One region of the Paenibacillus polygoni genome, then DNA from elsewhere that is predicted to be linked to it. Evidence: predicted binding sites of a transcription regulator. Region 1 holds the regulator's gene; each other region holds the start of a gene.
What was found. The regulator CtsR, encoded in region 1, represses protease genes until heat stress. The targets are predictions, from matches to a motif close to ATGGTCAATAAAGGTCAAACA.
Positions count from the first base shown of each region.

Region 2: clpP (ATP-dependent Clp endopeptidase proteolytic subunit ClpP) is a predicted target of CtsR. The motif match lies at 4,163-4,183, and genes of this name have one in related genera.
Region 3: clpP (ATP-dependent Clp endopeptidase proteolytic subunit ClpP) is a predicted target of CtsR. The motif match lies at 4,755-4,775, and genes of this name have one in related genera.

Region 1 covers NZ_CP127162.1:4,419,886-4,427,223, reverse strand. Annotated here, with positions in the region: gene QPK24_RS21340 (GNAT family N-acetyltransferase) at 1-1,050, shown strand, start outside; gene QPK24_RS21335 (CtsR family transcriptional regulator) at 1,439-1,900, shown strand; gene QPK24_RS21330 (protein-arginine kinase activator protein McsA) at 1,952-2,473, shown strand; gene QPK24_RS21325 (protein arginine kinase) at 2,503-3,567, shown strand; gene clpC (ATP-dependent protease ATP-binding subunit ClpC) at 3,781-6,225, shown strand; gene radA (DNA repair protein RadA) at 6,430-7,338, shown strand, end outside.
Region 2 covers NZ_CP127162.1:4,029,961-4,037,298, forward strand. Annotated here, with positions in the region: gene lonB (ATP-dependent protease LonB) at 1-744, opposite strand, end outside; gene ispG (flavodoxin-dependent (E)-4-hydroxy-3-methylbut-2-enyl-diphosphate synthase) at 928-2,025, opposite strand; gene clpX (ATP-dependent protease ATP-binding subunit ClpX) at 2,149-3,408, opposite strand; gene clpP (ATP-dependent Clp endopeptidase proteolytic subunit ClpP) at 3,421-4,011, opposite strand; gene tig (trigger factor) at 4,448-5,776, opposite strand; gene QPK24_RS19305 (hypothetical protein) at 5,910-6,848, opposite strand; tRNA gene QPK24_RS19310 (tRNA-Arg) at 7,085-7,158, shown strand.
Region 3 covers NZ_CP127162.1:167,355-174,692, forward strand. Annotated here, with positions in the region: gene rapZ (RNase adapter RapZ) at 1-498, shown strand, start outside; gene QPK24_RS00815 (gluconeogenesis factor YvcK family protein) at 698-1,663, shown strand; gene whiA (DNA-binding protein WhiA) at 1,670-2,614, shown strand; gene QPK24_RS00825 (HPr family phosphocarrier protein) at 2,732-3,001, shown strand; gene QPK24_RS00830 (SIMPL domain-containing protein) at 3,194-3,964, shown strand; gene clpP (ATP-dependent Clp endopeptidase proteolytic subunit ClpP) at 4,051-4,647, opposite strand; tRNA gene QPK24_RS00840 (tRNA-Arg) at 4,844-4,918, opposite strand; gene QPK24_RS00845 (sugar-binding transcriptional regulator) at 5,219-6,241, shown strand; gene gap (type I glyceraldehyde-3-phosphate dehydrogenase) at 6,348-7,338, shown strand, end outside.

The DNA of each region.
Region 1 (7,338 bases):
TTTTGGGGCATTTTTGAAGAGGAAGAATTGCAAGCTAAGCTAACTATTCTTCCTTTTAAAGTATACTTGCAAGGCAAAGTAGTGCCTATGGGCGGAATTGCAGGCGTAGCAACCTGGCCAGAGAACCGCCGTAAAGGGCATGTCTCTAAACTACTTAGTCAAGCACTCATGGTGATGAAAGAGGAAGGGCAAATTCTATCATTTCTACATCCATTTTCAATTCCATTCTATCGTAAGTATGGTTGGGAGCTATATGCAGAATATAAAAACTATCTTATTTCCTCAAAACAGTTTCCTCCTAAACTAGAGTACCCAGGTAAGGTAGTAAGGGATGTTGAGGACATCTCTACGCTGAATAAATTGTATCAGTCTTTTGCAAGCAGCTATCATGGCACGCTTGTTCGAGATGAAGAATGGTGGAAGTATTCCGTCTTAGATAACACGAAACATAGTGCTGTCTATTATTCTCATGGTGGAGAACCCCAAGGCTATGTGTTATATGAACTAAAAGATAAAATGCTTGTATGTAATGAATTTGTTTACTTGAATGAAGAAGCACGGGGTGCACTTTGGACTTTTTTCTCGAATCACGATTCGCGTATCGAACAAGTGAAATTAACGATGGTTCCAGCGGATGATATTTTACCGTATATGCTTCCTGATCCGCGGATAACCCAAGAAACGATTCCATACTTCATGGGACGAATTGTGGATGTAGAGTCTTTTCTGCAACAGTTTACGTTTGAAGCGGGTAATAGATCAGAATTAACGATTCAGATTGACGATCATGCAGCTCCATGGAATGCTGGACTCTGGAATATATCCATTGATGACCAAGGACAAGCGAAGATTATAAAGGTAATGGGCGAAAAAGAAGAGACTCAACCAGATTTAATAGCAGATATTCAGGTTTGGACTGCTCTTTTTCTGGGATTTAAGCGTCCCGCGCAATTGTTTCATATACAGAAACTAAAAGGGAAACCGCAAAAAGCAAAAGAATTTGAACACCTTATTCCCCAAGCACAAACCTTATTAATGGATTTCTTCTAATAAATAGGAAAACTGCTCTTCTGCCTTCTGTCAGGAGAGTTTTTTTATTAGAACGAATAATTTAAGGAAATAAGTGAAAAATGAGAAGGGGATCTTACTTGAGATTTCTGTACAGTATGTTATAATGGATATAAAGTCAAAGAAAGTCAAAGTCAACTAAGATCAGATTTGATTGTTGGTTATACAATATTATTATGTAGTAAGTTAATTTAAGCTCAATTTATACGGCGCCATAGAAAATTCAAGTGGTTGTATATAAAAGAGAGCATTCATTTAAGCCAAAGAGGTTCGCAGGCTAAGCAAGATGGGTAATTTATTGGAGCCCTCCTTAATGAATTTGAATGAATGCATAGATTAGCTTACCGGTTTTATACAGTGGGGGATGAGGATGCGTAATATTTCTGATATTATCGAACAATATCTGAAAAATATTTTGCAGGATAGCTCTGATGGAATGATTGAAATTCAGAGAAATGATCTAGCAGATAAATTCTCCTGTGTGCCATCCCAGATTAATTATGTAATTAGTACTCGTTTTACTCTTGAAAAAGGTTACCTTGTAGAGAGTAAGCGTGGTGGTGGTGGATATATACGGATACAGCGAGTAGAACTCCCTGCACACTCTGTGCTCGGAGGACATTTCCATCAGCATATTGGTGATGAAATTAATCAGGCTTCTGCCGAAGGTCTTATCTACCAGTTGGAAGAAGCTAAATTTCTTAACAGCCGAGAGGCTGCTTTAATCAAAGCTGCGATGTCTAGAGAAGTATTATTTATAAAGCTTCCCTATCGTGATCAAATCCGTGCTCGGATGTTAAAGGCAATGTTAATTTCGCTCCTTGGTAAGTAGTATGAGTGTCACAGTTTTCTCCGTTGGGAACGAATAAAGGAGGTATGCGGTATGCTTTGTCAAGAATGTAATGAACGTCCGGCTACTCTTCATTTTACGAAGATTGTGAATGGGGAGAAAACGGAATTCCATATTTGTGAAAGCTGCGCACGAGAAAAAGGAGATCATCTAACCGGTATCTCTAATGGGTTCTCAATCCATGGACTCCTTTCAGGCCTTATGGATTTTGAATCTGGGAAATACAAATCAGCTGGTGCACCTGCTTCTGAAACTCTTCAGTGTAAGGAATGCGGGATGACGATACAGCAGTTTAGTAAGCTTAATCGATTTGGCTGCAGCTCATGCTATAAGTACTTTTCTAATCGTTTAGATCCCCTCTTAAAGCGTGTACATGGTAATACAACTCATGTTGGGAAAGTTCCTGTTCGAGCTGGAGGAAAGATTCATTTAAGACGTAGAGTCGATGAACTCAAAAAAGAACTTCAAGAACAAATCAATCTACAGGAATTCGAGTCTGCAGCGGAATTACGTGACCAGATTCGTGAACTGGAAAGAGAAATAGCGGAAGAGTAAAGTTTGGTAAAGAGCAGGAGGTATGCACTATGTCAGATATCCGGTTTACCGATAAACCACTTAGTGATTGGATGCGTAGTAGCGCAGCTGATTCAGAAATTGTCATTAGCAGCCGGGTAAGAGTGGCACGGAACGTGCAGAGTTTTCCATTTCCTATGCTGGCAACCGACCAGCAATCGAGAGCGGTACTCGATAAGGTAACGGAAATCCTTCAATTTGATGATATTCATCAGTTTGGCAATTTCCATGTTCTAAATCTAGATGAAATATCTGAACTTGACCAAGAAATACTAGTCGAAAAACATCTCATTAGTCCGAACTTGGCAAATGAATCAAGAAATGGTGCGGTTATTCTTAGTGAAGATGAATCCATTAGTATTATGGTGAACGAAGAGGATCATTTGCGCATTCAATGTTTATACCCTGGTTTTCAGGTTCAAGAAGCGTGGAAACGTGCTTCAGCCATAGATGATGTTTTTGAAGCCCATATCGATTATTCTTTTGATGATCGCAGAGGATATTTAACCAGTTGTCCAACCAATGTAGGAACTGGGGTTCGGGCTTCTGTAATGATGCATTTACCGGCTCTTGTGATGACGAAACAGATAGGCAGGGTACTCACTGCTGTATCTCAAGTAGGTCTTGCTGTAAGAGGAATTTACGGTGAAGGCAGTGAAGCGACAGGAAATCTGTTTCAAATATCGAATCAAATTACATTAGGACAAACTGAAGCCGAAATTATCGATAATTTGTATAGTGTTGTTTTACAGATTATAGGTCACGAGCGTAACGCTAGAGAAAGACTCATGACCGATTCTAAACTTCGTATTGCGGATCGAGTGATGAGATCATATGGTATTTTATCTCATGCTTATTTGATGGATTCGAAAGAAGCAGCTCAGCGCATATCTGATGTTCGGCTCGGCATTGATTTAGATCTCATTAGAGAAAAAACAATAGTTGAAATGAATGAACTCAATGTCTTGATCCAGCCAGGTTTCCTTCAGAAGAAATTCGGGAGAACGCTTGAGTCAGGAGAAAGAGATATGTACCGGGCACAGTTAATAAGGGAATCTTTCCAAAGAGAAAATTAGTAGGAGTGGGTTTTATAGCTTATTGTAAGCTCATTATGAACTCATTAGGAACATGCTCTTATTATGAAGTAATAACCCACACCTTAACATTCTTGTCTCACAAGAACGAGAGTTATGGGATTTACCGACATTGTGTCGGCTGGGCAATCATTAGAATAGCCTAGATATATAGATAAAGGAATTATTTTTTAAACTTATGGAGGTGCAAGGAATATGATGTTTGGAAGATTTACGGAACGAGCTCAAAAAGTTCTCGCTTTAGCTCAGGAAGAAGCAGTTCGTTTAGGTCATAATAACATCGGTACCGAACATATTTTGCTCGGCCTGATTCGTGAAGGTGAAGGTATTGCTGCAAAAGCTCTCATCGGCCTTGGCCTTGGTCTTGAAAAAATACAGGATGAGGTAGAAACACTCATTGGCCGTGGCCAAGAGCAACCTACCAATATTGCATATACGCCGCGTGCGAAAAAAGTAATTGAGCTTTCCATGGATGAGGCTCGTAAGCTGGGCCATACTTATGTGGGAACCGAACATATTTTGCTTGGCTTAATTCGTGAAGGCGAAGGTGTAGCAGCACGTGTGCTGAACAACCTCGGTATTAGCCTTAATAAGGCACGTCAACAAGTCTTGCAACTGCTTGGCAGCAGTGAAGCAGTATCCAGTCATAACGGTACACAAGCCAATGTAAGCACTCCTACACTGGATAGTCTGGCAAGAGATCTTACAGCCACTGCGAGAGAGAGCAATCTTGATCCGGTCATCGGCCGCAGTAAAGAGATTGAGCGTGTTATTCAAGTGCTTAGTCGACGTACCAAAAACAACCCGGTTCTGATTGGTGAACCCGGAGTTGGTAAAACAGCGATTGCAGAAGGCCTTGCTCAGAAGATTATTGCGAATGAAATACCTGAAACACTGCGTGATAAACGGGTAATGACCCTAGATATGGGTTCTGTAGTTGCTGGAACGAAGTATCGCGGTGAGTTTGAGGATCGACTTAAAAAAATTATGGATGAGATTCGCCAAGCAGGAAATATCATTCTCTTCATTGATGAACTGCACACTCTGATTGGTGCAGGCGGAGCAGAAGGAGCAATCGATGCTTCTAACATTTTAAAACCTGCCCTTGCCCGCGGAGAGCTACAATGTATTGGTGCGACTACGCTTGATGAGTACCGTAAATATATTGAAAAAGACGCTGCTCTTGAACGTCGTTTCCAGCCAATTACTGTGGATCAGCCATCGGTTGAAGAAGCCATTCAAATCTTGCATGGACTGAGAGATCGTTATGAAGCTCATCACCGTGTAAAAATTACAGATGAGGCAATTGAACAAGCAGTAAAACTGTCTGACCGTTATATTACAGACCGATTCCTGCCAGATAAAGCGATTGACCTTATTGATGAAGCGGGTTCTAAAGTAAGACTGAATTCTTATACTGTACCGCCTAATCTTAAACAACTGGAAAACCGTCTTGATGATATCCGCAAAGAGAAAGACTCTGCGGTGCAAAGTCAAGAATTTGAGAAAGCAGCAGCGCTGCGTGATACAGAACAGAAAATTCGCGAAGAACTGGATATAACTAAAAATCAGTGGAAAGAAAAACAAGGTCGTACGGATTCAGAAGTAACTCCAGAAGATATCGCTCAAGTGGTAGCAAGCTGGACAGGAATCCCGGTTAGCAAACTGAAACAAGAAGAAACAGATCGTTTGTTAAATATGGAGTCTATTCTTCATGAACGTGTAATCGGCCAAGACGAAGCAGTTGTAGCTGTCAGTCGTGCAATTCGCCGGGCACGTGCAGGCCTAAAAGATCCAAAACGTCCTATGGGTTCTTTTATCTTCCTAGGACCTACAGGGGTAGGTAAAACAGAACTTGCTCGTGCGCTTGCCGAAGCGATGTTTGGAGATGAAAATGCGGTAATCCGGATTGATATGTCCGAATACATGGAGAAACACTCTACTTCTCGACTAGTAGGAGCGCCTCCAGGATATGTAGGATATGAAGAAGGCGGTCAGCTGACTGAAAAAGTTCGTCGTAAACCGTATTCTGTCGTTCTTTTAGATGAGATTGAAAAAGCTCACCCGGAAGTATTCAATATCTTGCTTCAAGTTCTTGAAGATGGACGTTTGACTGACTCAAAAGGCCGTGTTGTAGATTTCCGTAATACCCTCATTATCTTGACTTCTAATGTGGGTGCAGATGCAATTAAACGTAATTCTACGCTAGGATTTACTGCAGTCGCAGATGCGGGGGCGGAGTATTCGAACATGAAAGGTAAAGTGATGGAAGAACTCAAGAAGAGCTTCCGTCCTGAATTCCTAAACCGGATTGACGAAGTTATTGTTTTCCATTCACTTGAAGAGAAGCATATTGGAGAGATTGTTTCTCTGATGTCTGAAGAACTTCGTAAACGTCTGCGTGAATATGATGTTGATTTCGAACTTACTGACAAGGCAAAAGCTTTCTTAGCGAAAGAAGGATTCGATCCAGCCTACGGTGCAAGACCGCTTCGCCGTGCGATTCAAAAGCACATTGAAGACCGTCTATCTGAGGAACTTCTTACGGGTTCAATTACAAAAGGAGATTTCCTTCTTATTGATGAGAAGGATGGTGCACTCGCTGTTACAAAAAAGAGCAATGTGCCCACTAATTCTTAATAATTGATAGGAATGCCCCCTAATTTTTAGGGGGCGTTTTTTTATTTTTAATGGTAAAGAAGGATTCCCTTTGATGTAAAGTTTGTGATTAAGCTTTACGTTAAAATGCATTCAATGTTAAACTTTTAATAAATCCTTTATTGGTAAATTCGGTATGTGAAATTTATACTTGAAGTTAAGTAAAGTTAAATGAGGAGAAGTGAAGTGGCTAAAGTAAAAACAAAGTTTTACTGTACAGAATGCGGTTATGAATCGCCGAAATGGTACGGTAAATGTCCAGGTTGCCAGTCATGGAATTCCATGGTGGAGGAAACCGAAAGTATTGTGAAGACACAGGGGAGGAATTCTTCCCTTTTTGATAGTAAAGAAAAACCGCTTCCTATCATAAATATAGAAAGTGACCAAGAACCGCGTATTCTAACTGGCATTCAGGAACTGAATCGAGTACTTGGCGGAGGAGTAGTACCAGGTTCGTTGATTCTTGTTGGTGGGGATCCGGGTATTGGTAAATCAACGCTCTTGCTCCAGACATCTCATGCCATGACAGCTTCAGGGCTGCGCGTATTGTATATTTCGGGTGAGGAATCGGTTAGACAAACCAAACTGAGAGCCGACCGGCTTGAAGCATTGTCTCCTGATTTATATGTTCTTAGTGAAACGAATATGGAACGGATCGAAGAGGCAGTAAGTCAGGTTGATCCTCATTTTCTGGTGATTGACTCAATTCAGACTGTTTTTTTACCGGAAATAACAAGTGCTCCCGGAAGTGTGGCACAGGTACGAGAATGTACATCACGGTTTATGCGGATTGCGAAAGGGTTAGGCATTGCAACGGTTCTGGTAGGGCATGTTACTAAAGAGGGTTCGATTGCAGGTCCTCGAATGCTGGAACATATGGTGGATTGTGTGCTTTATTTTGAAGGAGAACGTCATCATACGTATCGTTTGCTTCGTGCGGTAAAGAATCGTTTTGGTTCGACGAATGAAATTGGGATTTTCGAGATGGGAGAATCGGGCTTAAGAGAAGTGGCTAATCCATCAGAAATGTTCTTATCTGAGCGACCGCTAGGAGTGGCAGGTTCCACCGTTGTAGCGAGTATGGAAGGAACGCGT
Region 2 (7,338 bases), 390 kb from region 1:
TCTAGTCGTTGCACCTACAAGACGAAAATCTGCCGGCAATCCATTTTGGAAAATATCATGGATATAAGCAGGAGTATGCGTATCTTCGGAATTGTAGTACGCACTTTCCAAAATCACTTTGCGATCCTCGAGTACTTTTAGCAGCTTGTTCATCTGGATCGTATGAAGTTCACCGATCTCATCCACAAATAAAATTCCGCCATGCGCTTTGGTAACGGCACCCGGTTTCGGCTGAGGAACCCCAGCTACCCCCATTGCACCCGCTCCTTGATATATCGGATCATGCACGGATCCAATGAGAGGATCTGCAATTCCTCGTTCATCAAAACGCGCTGTGGTCGCATCAATCTCTGTAAATTTGGCATCAGCCTTAAAAGGGGAGGCCGGGTTCTTTTTTGCTTCCTCTAAAATGACTCTGGCTGCCGCTGTCTTCCCTACTCCTGGCGGACCGTAAACAATGACATGCTGAGGATTGCCACTGCAGAGAGCAGCCTTCATGGCACGCAGACCATCTTTTTGGCCCACGATATCTTCAAGTTTGGCAGGTCGTGTCTTTTCGGCAAGTGGTTTTGTCAGCGAAATAGCTCTCAGCTTCCGTAGTTTATCCATTTCTTTACGAGATTCTTTTTCTACCGCACTTCGATTACTCTTTTGCGAGCGCAGCATATTCCAAAAATATAACCCAATCACAACTCCAAAAAATAAATTGACCAACATAATGATAATCGTTATTTCATTTCCCATATTTAAGTCCTCCTGTTCAATCTTTCTTCCCCTTATTTTTGCCACGTAAAAAGTTCGATACTTGGTAGTATAGCCTTTTCCTTTTGTGGTAAACGTAAAAAACGGATGAAATAGGACAGAAAAACAAAAAAAGCCAACTTTCGCAGGTGGAAAGTTGACTTCATTTATATAGATAATAATAGATTAGTGCTTACGGCCAGGGATAACCCCTGTTTCTTCATAGGCAACCACAATTTTATCAATTTCTTTTTTGAGTTCATCGACCATCTCAGCCTCAGGGACTTTGCGAATCATCTCTCCATAACGGAATAACAATCCTTCGCCCCGAGCACCGGCAATACCGATATCTGCTTCTCTTGCTTCCCCTGGACCATTGACCGCACAGCCGAGTACAGATACTTTAATCGGTACTTTAATCTGTGAGATATACTCTTCCACTTCGTTGGCAATGGAGAATAGATCAATATCAAGACGTCCACAAGTCGGACAAGAAATGAGCGTAGCTGCATTCGAGATCAGTCCAAACGCTTTGAGCAGTTCTCTTGCTACTTTTATCTCTTCAACGGGATCGGCACTTAGTGAAATACGCATTGTTGAACCAATGCCGAGTGAAAGAAGTGCTCCCATCCCCGCAGAACTTTTAATCGTTCCCGAGAACAAGGTGCCGGCTTCTGTAATCCCAAGATGAAGCGGATAAGGAATGACCTGAGCCGCTTTGGTATAAGCTTCAATCGCCATAGGTACGTCAGATGCTTTCAGGGATACGATAATATCGTGAAAATCAAGCTCTTCAAGAATACCAATGTGATAAAGTGCGCTTTCTACCATCGCATCTGCTGTTGGATATCCGTACTTTTCAAGCAAATGATTCTCTAGAGAACCCGCATTAACACCAATACGAATCGGGATGCCTTTTGCTTTGCAAGCTTCTACCACTGCTTCTACCTTCTCACGGCGACCGATGTTTCCTGGATTAATACGAACTTTATCAATCCCGTTCTCTATCGCCTTCAAAGCCAGCTTGTAGTTAAAGTGAATATCCGCTACCAGTGGAATATGAATCCGTTTCTTAATTTCTTTGATTGCATCTGCTGCTTCGTCATTATTTACCGTTACACGAACGATCTGACAACCTGCTTCTTCCAGACGCAAGATCTCAGCTACGGTTGCTTCTACATCGGCGGTTTTTGTCGTACACATACTTTGTATAATAACTTCGTTGCTTCCACCGATGGTAATATTTCCAACTTTTACGGGACGTGTATCCTGTCTCAGAAACATGATGGCTTTCTCTCCCCATAACGTCAAATCTCCACTAGTAAGAGGACTGGAATATCCAGTAAGCCCCTGTACCAGTGGAGTATGACTAAATTATTTAAACTAGATAAGTGGGATCAGCCAAGATCACGCACTTTCTTCCTGTTTTTTATCTTTTTCGTCTCCACTACGTAATTCAGGTGCTATTTTTTCTTCAACAACCTGTTGTGTAATTACGCATTTGGTTACATCTTCACGAGATGGCACTTCATACATTACATCAAGCAATAAGCCTTCGATAATGGCACGAAGTCCACGAGCTCCTGTATTCCGTTTGATCGCTTCACGGGCAATAGCCTCAAGTGCGCCTGGTTCAAACTCAAGGGATACATTATCGAGTTCGAGCATTTTCGTGTACTGTTTAACCAGTGCGTTCTTCGGCTCAGACAGGATGCGAACTAGTGTGTCTTCATCAAGCGGCTCCAGAGTAGAGATGACCGGCAAACGTCCTACAAATTCCGGAATCAAACCGAACTTGAGCAAATCTTCTGGAAGAACCATGCCAAGATATTCGCCTGGTTTCAGATCCTTTTGCTCTGTTGCAGAGTTAAATCCGATCACTTTTTTACCGATACGGCGTTTAATCATTTGCTCCAGTCCATCAAAGGCACCGCCGCAAACGAACAAAATATTCGTTGTATCGATCTGGATAAACTCTTGGTGTGGATGCTTGCGTCCACCTTGCGGCGGTACAGAAGCAACGGTTCCCTCCAAAATTTTGAGGAGAGCTTGCTGCACACCTTCACCAGAAACGTCACGTGTAATCGATGGGTTCTCTGATTTACGTGCCACTTTATCAATTTCATCAATATAAATGATGCCGCGTTCTGCTTTTTCTACATCATAATCTGCAGCTTGGATCAACTTGAGAAGGATATTCTCAACGTCTTCACCCACATAACCTGCTTCCGTCAAAGACGTAGCATCTGCAATAGCAAACGGTACATTCAGGATTTTAGCCATTGTTTGAGCAAGTAGAGTCTTACCAGAACCTGTTGGTCCTAGAAGCAAAATATTACTTTTCGACATTTCCACGTCGTCCACTTTGCTCTGCGTATTAATCCGTTTGTAGTGATTATATACCGCTACAGACAATGATTTCTTCGCTTGATCTTGACCAATGACATATTGATCAAGAATATCCCGAATCTCTTTTGGTTTCGGAATATCCTTCAGATCGATCTCTTCATCATGACCGAGCTCTTCTTCCACGATCTCCGCGCAAAGCTCGATACACTCATCACATATATACACCCCTGGTCCCGCTACCAACTTGCGGACTTGTTCCTGGGATTTACCGCAGAAAGAACATTTTAATTGCCCTTTCTCATCGTTAAATTTAAACATATAACCACCCCTTTAAGAATTAATCGGTTTGGTGAGTACTTGGTCAATGATACGGTACTCTAAAGCTTCTTCCGCACTCATGAAATAGTCACGGTCCGTATCACGCTCGATTTTATCAAGGGGTTGACCTGTACGCTCCACGTAAATCTGATTCAGTTTCTGACGAGTCTTAATGATCCAGTCAGCATGAATCTGAATATCGGATGCCTGACCTTGGACTCCGCCCAGCGGTTGATGTATCATAACTTCGCTGTTTTCAAGTGCATATCGCTTACCAGGAGCACCCGCTGTTAATAGCAGCGAACCCATGCTGGCAGCCATACCTACGCAGATCGTGGATACGTCTGGCTTGATAAACTGCATCGTATCATATATACCCATCCCCGCTGTAACAGAACCACCAGGTGAATTGATATATAAACTGATATCTTTTTCTGGATCTTCTGCAGCCAGGAAAAGAAGCTGGGCGATTACCAGATTCGCCACATCATCATCTATTGCACCGCTGAGAAAGATAATCCGATCTTTCAGCAGTCTAGAGTAAATATCGTATGAACGTTCTCCGCGATTCGTTTGTTCAACAACCATAGGTACGAGACTCATGTGTAAACCTCTTTTCCATAATAGAATCTTTACCGCACAAGTCAGGGAAAATATAAGAATCTGTAAATATCATTACAGTACATCTTATTTTAACATGTTCCCTGTTTCATGTCATATAGATCCGCTTTCTCACATGAACCAATAATAAGAAAGCTTGATCATATTTAACCATTTTTTTTATGTATGTGCAAATGCGCCTTCCGGCATATAGAGTAAAGACCTATATCTTAAGTATATGGAAGGATATAAAAATTATCACGCATATTAATTAATATCCATCTAATAATAAAAATTGCTATAAAATGGATATTACTTAGAAAAAATAAGGCACGTAAAAAACATTACGTGCCTTATCTGATATACATGATACGCATTCCGTATAAATCCATACCCATGTTTGGTCCTGGATTTATACTACATGCTCATATGTGAGTGATTATTCAGCCGCTTCTTCTTTAGCTTCTTCAGCAGGAGCATCTACCTCTTTGCTGTTTGCCAATAGGAAGTCGATTGTTTTGCGAAGCAATACTTCTTCTTTCAAGCTGTCAAGAGAACCATTGCTTTCAAGAATTTGACGAATCTCTTCAACAGAGCGTTTGAAAGAAGCAGCCATGTTGTTCAGCTCTTCGTTTACATCTTCTTCTGTTACTTCAAGATTCTCTTGTTTACCGATTGCTTCAAGAACCAGGTTGTTACGAACGCGTTTTTCAGCATCGTTTTTCATTTGGTTTTGAAGATCTGCTTCTGTTTGACCAGAGAAGCTCATGAACATTTCAAGGTTCATACCTTGTTGACGAAGACGGTTGTCAAAGTCACGCATCATGTTGCGAACTTCGCTGTTGATCATTCCTTGTGGAATTTCAACTTCAGCATTTTCAGCCGCTTTTTCAACTACGATATTTTCTTGAGTAGCTTTTGCTTCTTCTTCTTTACGGGAAGCAAGTTGTTTTTTCAGATCTTCTTTGTACTCATCAAGTGTGTCGAATTCACTAACGTCTTTAGCGAACTCATCATCAAGAGCAGGAAGTTCTTTACGTTTGATTTCGTGTACTTTCACTTTGAATACCGCTTTTTTACCAGCTAGTTCAGCTGCATGGTACTCTTCAGGGAATGTCACTTCAACGTCTTTGCTGTCGCCTGTTCCAAGACCAATGACTTGATCTTCGAAACCAGGAATGAATGTGTTAGAGCCAAGTTCAAGAGATTGACGCTCAGCAGATCCGCCTTCGAAAAGTTCACCGTCAACAGAACCTTCGTAGTCGATAACAACAACATCGCCAGATGCTGCTTGTCCTTCTTCAACGACTACCAGTTCAGCATGACGCTGTTGCAGACGCTCTAGTTCAGCAGTCAATTCTTCTTCAGAAACTTCAGTGCTTACTTTAGGAACTTCAAGACCTTTGTATTCGCCAAGTTCAACTTCAGGTTTAACTACAACTTTTGCTTTAAACTTGAATGTTTGACCTTTAGCAAATTGATCAACATCTACTTCTGGTTGTTCTACAGGGAAGATTTCTGTTTGATCAACAGCTTCCGTGTATACTTCTGGAAGAAGGATGTCAATAGCGTCCTGGTACAAGCTCTCTACACCAAAACGTGCTTCGAAGATTGAACGAGGTACTTTACCTTTACGGAATCCAGGTACATTTATTTTTTTAACGACTTTATTAAAAGCCTTGTCGAGAGCAGCAGCTACACGATCTGCTTCTACTTCAACTTCAAGAACCCCAAGGTTCTTCTCTATTTTTTCCCAAGTTGCTTTCATTTATGCTTTCCCCTCCAAATTTCACGTGTTAACCATTGTCAAGCGCGTACAAAATAACCATTTTAGTATAAACAACATTAAATGCAATTTCAAGGGTAAACCCTTGTAAACACAGCAGGAAAAGTTTTATAACCTATTTTGTGCCCAGTCCGCCTGAAACAAATTGCTTAATTGAGCGATACGCCTGCTCAAATCGGAACCTAACCTCGCTCGTGATCCCATACAAAGTGCGAATCTCTTCTTCATTGTGCGAACCTCCCAAACTCTCAGCCACCGCTGCATGAAGTGCAGCAGCCCACATATCGAGCATGGATTCATCGCCCTCCAGCATAGAGCGGTAATCACTTGTTCCAAAAACGGCCATGATATATTGCGACCAAAGTTCCTGAGCGAAATAATAAAGCGTCGGCTCATGAACTTCTGTCTGATCGGCGACACGTTCTAGAATCCGAAGAACAGCATGCGGGAAATCTTCTGGCGTCAAAGGTACTGTCTCTATTTCTACTTCGACCTTCTCTGTTCCTCTTTGCAGAGTAACATGAAAGTCAGCCCCTCTTTTCCGCAGGGTTTGAAGCACCCTGAACTGGAGTAATGGATGTAATCTGCTATGTTCAATCCATTCCTTAAGGGAATCATCAACGCTCGGCACATCTACGTATGCTAACTGGTCAAGTGCAAGCATCGTTTGTTCACTCAGCGGCTCATCCTTCAGAATGCGCAGTAATTTATTCGCATAATCTCCGTCTTCAGCCATCTTATTCTTCGCATTTTGGCGTGCTAAATCCTCTTCACTTTCAATGTCATCCTCTTCTTCAGAAACCGGATTATTGTCATCAGCACTTATATATTGAGGAAAGGCTGCCCTGAGCCACTCAAGCAGCGCTGCCCATTCTTCATAGTTTCTCTGATCTTGTCCTTGGCACTGAAGCAGAAATTCAAGCAAATTCATCGCTTCCGCATAGCGTTCATTTTCCAGCATAACGGTGAGCTGAATTTGATAAAAGTCTAGTGTCTTAGGAAACAATACAATATTTTTATCTGTGGTTTGTGAACTTGTATCTTTAATTAAGATGACCTCCTCTCTACCCGGAAGCGTAAAGCGACTCGTTGATTATATAGAAACCCGTAGACTATGTATAGCACTAATATACTAGAATAACCGAAAGTGACATAGAAAAAACACAGAGCTCTCTATTTTATAAAATAATTAGGATATATTAAAAATTCTATATTCTTTTTATTTTATTTTTACGATAACTATTGATTTTATAATTTATATATGTTATATTCTATTTCGCGCTTGAATTTGTCCCAGTAGCTCAGCTGGATAGAGCAACGGCCTTCTAAGCCGTCGGTCGGGGGTTCGAATCCCTCCTGGGACGTAAAATATGAAAGGCATCCTTTATTGGATGCCTTTTTTTTTATGTCCTGGGGATGAGAACCCCTACAAGGGGGGCGTCGCAGCTTTTTCTTCGGGAGCTTTACTTCGCAGTCAGCCTGTAAGGCTGTATCCCTCCTGGGACGTAAAATATGAAAGGCATCCTTTATTGGATGCCTTTTTT
Region 3 (7,338 bases), 690 kb from region 1:
TTAGAAGAACTTAAAAATTCTGCTACACAGGTGCTCGATACCAGCAGCATGAAGCCTGCGCAGCTGAAAGAAAAAATTATTTCAAGGTTCTCTCATTTAGAGAGTCATATGTTGTCCGTAAATGTTACTTCCTTTGGTTTCAAATACGGTATTCCTATTGATGCTGATTTGGTATTTGATGTTCGTTTTCTGCCAAATCCACATTACATCGAACATCTGCGTCCGAATACAGGACAGAATAGTGATGTATACGAATATGTAATGAAGTGGCCAGAAACACAGGCGTTTTTAACAAAACTGCTTGATATGCTTCATTTCCTTATTCCTCAGTACCGGAAAGAAGGTAAAAGCCAGGTCATTATCGGCATTGGATGTACAGGCGGTAAGCACCGGTCCGTTGCAATTGCTGAGTATTTAGGTAAAATGCTTGGCGCGAGTGAGACTGAATCTGTGGTAGTGAGCCATAGAGATGCAGATCGCGATCGCGGAAATCACTAAATAAAGTAGAATCTATAATATTTCGACAAGAATTACTTGGTTTTATCGATTTAGGGATGACACCTGCATAGGATACAACATACAATGTATGGACCGCTCATACCGCAATCGTTAGTCATCATTTTCAGGAGAGTAACGGATTGCTGACCTTGAGCAACCTCTTATAGAAGGTGAAGTGATAGAAGTGGCTGTAGAGCAAATGAAACGTCCGCATCTTGTCGTTATGGGTGGCGGAACAGGGCTATCTGTCATGTTGCGGGGGTTAAAAAATAAGCCGCTTGATATCACGGCAATAGTTACGGTTGCCGACGATGGGGGAAGCTCAGGCATGCTGCGGGATGAACTGCAGATGCCTCCTCCAGGTGACATCCGTAATGTGCTCACAGCGCTTGCTGATGTAGAGCCGTTGATGTCAGAATTGCTTAATTATCGTTTTAGTGGAAATGGTGGATTATCCGGTCATAGTCTTGGAAACTTGATTTTGGCTGGAATGACAGATATAACAGGTGATTTTGTAACAGCGGTGAGAGAGATTAGCCGTGTTTTTGCTGTACGCGGGCAAGTATTGCCAGCTGCGGCGGAAGCTGTTGTGCTCCGCGCCGAGATGGAGGATGGTACGATCGTTACCGGCGAGTCCCAGATTCCAGCCTATGGCGGACGGATTAAAAGAGTTTATCTTGAACCGGACCACGTGGAGCCGTTGCCAGAGGCTATTCAGGCAATTGAACAGGCAGACGCCATTATTATTGGTCCCGGCAGCTTGTATACCAGCATTTTACCTAATCTTCTTGTTCCTAAATTGGCAGAAGCTGTTGTGTCCTCTAAGGCTGCGAAGATTTTTATTGGTAATGTGATGACACAGCCAGGTGAAACCGATGGTTATTCTGTTGGAGACCATTTGAAAGCCATTGATGCCCATATAGGACATCGTATATTTGATTACGTCATTGTTAACAATGGCGATATTCCTGAACCCGTTCAGGAAATGTATGCAGAAAAGGGTGCAAAACCAGTACAGCTTGATCTTGAAGAGATTTTGAAGTACTCGAATGAATGCATCGCAGATCGACTTGTCATGTACCGGACTTATTTACGGCATGATGCGAATAAACTAAGTCATCATATCTACACGCTAGTGCAAAACTGGATGATTCGAAAGAGGTGAGATCCTTTGTCGTTTGCGGCACAGACTAAAAAAGAATTAACTCTGATCGAAAGCGAGCCTTGTTGTGAGAAAGCGGAGCTATCTGCACTCATCCGTATGCTTGGCTCGGTCCAGCTATCGAACAAGAAGGTTATTTTAGATGTTTCTACGGAGAATGCTGCAATTGCTAGGCGAATCTATTCTTTGCTCAAAAAGCACTTTCAGGTGCATACTGAGTTATTGGTTCGTAAAAAGATGCGGCTTAAAAAGAATAATGTATACATCGTAAGAGTTCCGGTTCGAGTGCAGGAGATTTTGAATGAATTGGAGATCGTATCCGAAGGGTTTATATTTACACCAGGAATCAATCCAAATGCCATTCATAAAAACTGCTGTAAACGGGCTTATTTGCGAGGTGCATTTATGGCGGGAGGTTCTGTTAATAACCCGGAAGGATCCTCTTACCACTTAGAAATTGCCTCAATGTATGAAGAGCATTGTCAGGCTCTCGTGGATCTTGCGAATGAATTTAATCTGAATGCACGCTGTATCGAGCGGAAGAAAGGGTTTATTTTCTATATTAAAGAGGGCGAAAAAATCATCGAGATGCTTAGCATTATTGGTGCACATCAGGCTTTGTTTAAATTTGAAGATGTCCGTATTATGCGCGATATGCGCAATTCGGTGAATCGAATTGTTAACTGTGAGACAGCAAATTTGAACAAAACAATTGGTGCAGCTGTGCGTCAAATTGAAAACATAAAACTCCTTGATAAGGAAATAGGGCTCGAAACTCTTCCTGATAAACTGCGTGAAGTAGCAGAAGTAAGACTTGCGAATCCAGATATTAATTTGAAGGAAGTCGGGGAATTACTAAAAGGAACCGTCAGCAAATCAGGCGTGAACCATAGACTTCGTAAAATCGATGAAATGGCAGAGAAAATTAGAGTAGAAAAAGGACAACTTATATAGTGTGAGATTTATCATAAAGAAGTCTTTTTTCTTCTAGTTTCATTCATGCTATAATGGTATAATGTTAATTAATTATGTAGTAATGATGAGAGATTTTTATAGAGGGGGTAAGTTTTTATGACAAAACACCCGGTAGTAGTCCGTTTGAAGACGGGTCTTCATGCCAGACCAGCTGCTCTATTCGTTCAAGAAGCGAATAAGTATTCATCCGAAATTTTTGTGGAAAAAGACGACAAAAAAGTGAATGCTAAAAGTATCATGGGAATTATGAGCCTTGCAATCAGCACAGGAACTGAAATTCACATTAGTGCTGAAGGCGCAGACGCTGAACAGGCAGTAAATGCATTGATCAGTCTTGTAAGCAAGGAAGAGTTGGAAAACCAATAAATTTCACGTTTTCATATGTTTATACCGGAAAGCCCCATTTGGGGCTTTTTTGCGTTGCAATTCAATTTTAGTGTTACAAATAATACATAAATTAAATAGCAGAAATGGAACTTTATACAAAATATTCTCGTCTAACAGTGTGTAGTGTCTGAATTAGTTAGAAGATGTTTGAGTAGAGAGGGAGGATCGTATATGAAAAACAAAATGGTATGGTTAAAGCCCGCAGCAGCTACATTTATCGCAGGTACTTTATTCATCAGCGGGGGCGGAGGGGCCATCTCCTTTGCGGGAAAAGCACAAGCGCAGGAAGCCGCGGCGGTTCAGAATGTGGTCTCCGTCGTAGGAAAAGGTGAAATTTCGGTAAAGCCGGACATCGCCTATCTTTATATTGGTATCCATACCGAAGGAAAGACAGCTGTTGAAGCTCAAAACGCAAATGCTAAAAAGATGCAAAGTTTAACCAACTTACTTAAAAAGACGTGGAAGCTGGAAAGCAAAGACATACAAACGAATCAGTTTTATGTACAGCCTGATTACACATACAGTGAAAAAGAAGGACGGAAATTAAAAGGATATACAGCCTCACATTCACTAAAAATCAGCTATCGCAATCTTGATAAGATTGGAGAACTACTGGATTCAGCTGTTAAAGTGGGTGTGAATCAGATCGACAATATTCAGTTTTCAATTGAGAATAGGGATGCTTTCGAAACGGCAGTAATTGAAAAAGCGATGTCTAATGCGAACTTGAAAGCAGGAGCCATCGCTAAAGTTGCCGGACGCAGTTTGGGAGTTGTCCTAAGTGTGAGCCAAGGGAATGTAGCGGAACCCGTTCGTTTCTATGAGCAGATGTATGATATGAAAGTGGAAACAGCAAACAGTACTGCTGGTAATTCATCGTCGGTTGAAACAGGAGAAATTAAATTGACTACAGAACTTACGGTGCATTATCAACTTAATTAATGTTTATTTTGAAGAAGGCAGTTTCACATGCATGAGAAAAGCCGCAATCTCCAAGAGGAGACTGCGGCTTTTCTCTAATTTCTATATTAGATTCCTTGCGGTGGAGTTGAAGTAATGACTTTATCAACAAGTCCATAAGCTTGTGCTTCTTCTGCAGTCATGAAGTTATCGCGATCTGTATCTTTCTCAATACGTTCAATCGGTTGACCTGTACGCTCAGCCAAAATTTTATTGAGTTTGTCACGCATTTTGAGAATGCGGCGAGCACGAATTTCAATATCTGTTGCTTGACCTTGTGCACCGCCCAAAGGTTGGTGGATCATAATCTCGCTGTTTGGAAGCGCAAAACGTTTGCCTTTTGCACCTGCATTGAGCAAGAATGCACCCATAGAAGCTGCCATACCCATGCAAATTGTCGATACATCTGGTTTGATGAATTGCATCGTGTCATATATCGCCATACCCGCAGTAATGGAACCGCCCGGGCTGTTAATGTATAGATGAATGTCTTTCTCCGGATCTTCCGCAGTGAGGAATAACATTTGAGCGATGATAGAGTTGGCTACTACATCGTTGACGTCGCTTCCCAGAAAAATAATCCGATCTTTCAGCAGTCTGGAATAAATGTCATAAGCGCGTTCACCGCGATTGGTTTGTTCTACGACCATAGGAATGTAACTCACGTGAAAAACCTCCTTAGGAATTTAGGTTTAGAGTTTATATTTAGACGTTTAACAGCATCTACATCTACTGTTTCCGTATTAACCACATCATAAACAAATCAAAACAAAAAGTCAAAGAAAGTCAAACTATTTTGATAAAAAAAGAAACCTATACGGTTTCATCGGTTAAAAGTATAACAAGCTGTTAGTAATTATATGGCGCGCCCGCGAGGAATCGAACCTCGATCTCAGGCTCCGGAGGCCTACGTCATATCCGTTGGACCACGGGCGCACAAGTATGACAGCAAAATTTATTATATCTGATCGCTACCAAAAATGCAAGAAAGTTTAGTGGAGATGTTTGATGTTCTATAAGAATGTGCAGACTACATTAATAGTGCGTTCTAAGCAACATTTTATTTGTATGTAAGTAAAGTGCATAAATAAGTGCCTACTTGCGAAATATACTTTTGACCACTTGCATACCAGGGTAGATTTAGGTAAAATAAACGTGGGACTTAAAAAGTTAACCCCGGGACAATTTTAGTCCATACTAGAGGCCGGAATGAAGGAGTTTGCGGAAGTGGAAAGTATGCGAACGATTTTAGAAGTGCAGAAGCAACTTCTACCTGATCTCATGGACGTAATGAAGAAGAGATATACCATTCTGCGCCAAATCATGATTTCGGATGTAATCGGACGAAGAACGCTTGCCCACTCTCTGGATATGACGGAGCGTGTACTCAGATCGGAGACAGACTTGCTTAAATCACAAGGACTGATTGAGATCGAGAGTATGGGCATGAGAATAAGCGAGTCCGGCGAGCAGCTGCTTGCAATGTTAGAACCTATGGCTAATGAATTATTTGGACTGTCGGAGATGGAAGAGTTAATTGAGAAAACGTATGGACTCCAAAAGGTTATCGTTGTTCCCGGTGATTCGGAAAACTCGGAATATGCCAAACGTTCACTTGGTCGTGCAGGAGCTAGAGCCCTGCTGAGTGTCATGAATGATGGAGATGTTGTTGCAGTTACAGGCGGATCGACTACAGCTTCGGTCGCTGAACACTTAACTCCTTCGTCTGCGATGCGCGGTGTATGGTTTGTACCCGCAAGAGGCGGACTTGGTGAAAGTGTAGAATTCCAAGCGAATACGATCGCGTCGACCATGGCTAAGAAGCTTGGAGCTGAGTACAGGTTGCTTCATGTGCCTGATCTGCTAAGTAACCATGCTTACGAATCACTAGTTCAAGACTCTAACATTCAAGAAATTCTGGGTATGATTCGAAAAGCTCGTATCGTAATTCATGGAATCGGCGGAGCAATGGAGATGGCTAAAAGACGTAAGCTTGCACCTCAGACGATCGAAGAGATTAGAGATGAAGGTGCTGTCGCTGAATCCTTTGGTTATTACTTCAATAATAAAGGAAAAGTAGTTCATACTATGCTCACGCTTGGTATGCGTCTTGAGGATATTACTCGGACGGATGTCGTCATTGCCATTGCAGGCGGTAAATACAAGGCAGAATCTATAAAAGCCGTGCTTCGTTTTGGCCAAGAAGATATACTTGTCATTGATGAGGCGGCAGCTACAGAGATTGTCAAAGATTTATAATGATGTAAGGGCAAATTTGAAACTTGTTGTCTTGATAAATCTATACATTCGTATAGTTTTGTCTTGAATATATAAAAATTTAGCAAAACTTGGGAGGAACTTACTCATGGTAAAAGTAGGTATTAACGGTTTTGGACGTATTGGACGTAACGTATTCCGCGCAGCACTTAACAACAGCGATGTGGAAATCGTAGCAATCAACGATTTGACAGACGTAAGCACTTTGGCTCACTTGCTTAAATACGACACAACTCATGGTCGTCTGGATGCAACTGTTGAACATAAAGAGGGCGCTCTTATCGTAAACGGCAAAGAAGTAAAAGTATTTGCTGAGCGTAACCCTGAAAACTTGCCTTGGGGACAACACGGCGTTGAAATCGTTGTTGAATCCACTGGTATCTTCACAGCAAAAGAAAAAGCAGAAGCTCACCTTAAAGGCGGAGCTAAAAAAGTTATCATCTCTGCACCAGCTACAAACGAAGATATTACAATCGTTATGGGTGTTAACGAAGAGCAATATGACCCAGCTAACCACACTGTAATTTCTAACGCTTCTTGTACTACAAACTGCTTGGCGCCTTTCGCTAAAGTTCTTGACGAGTCCTTCGGAATCGTTAAAGGTATGATGACAACTGTTCACTCTTACACTAACGACCAACAAGTACTTGACCTGCCGCACAAAGACCTTCGTCGTGCTCGTGCAGCTGCTGAGAACATCATTCCTTCTACAACTGGTGCAGCAAAAGCAGTTAGCCTTGTATTGCCACAACTGAAAGGTAAACTGAACGGTATGGCTATGCGCGTTCCTACTAAGAACGTATCCGTTACTGACCTTGTAGTTGAACTGAACAAAAACGTAACTGTTGATGAAGTAAACGCAGCTTTGAAAGAAGCAGCTAACGGCCCGCTTAAAGGAATCATGAACTTCTCCGAAGAGCCGCTTGTATCTAGCGACTACAACAGCGATCCAGCTTCTTCCACTATCGACAGCCTGTCCACTATGGTAGTTGGCGATAACATGGTTAAAGTTGTATCTTGGTACGACAACGAGTGGGGTTACTCCAACCGTGTTGTTGACCTTGCTGCTTTCATCGCTA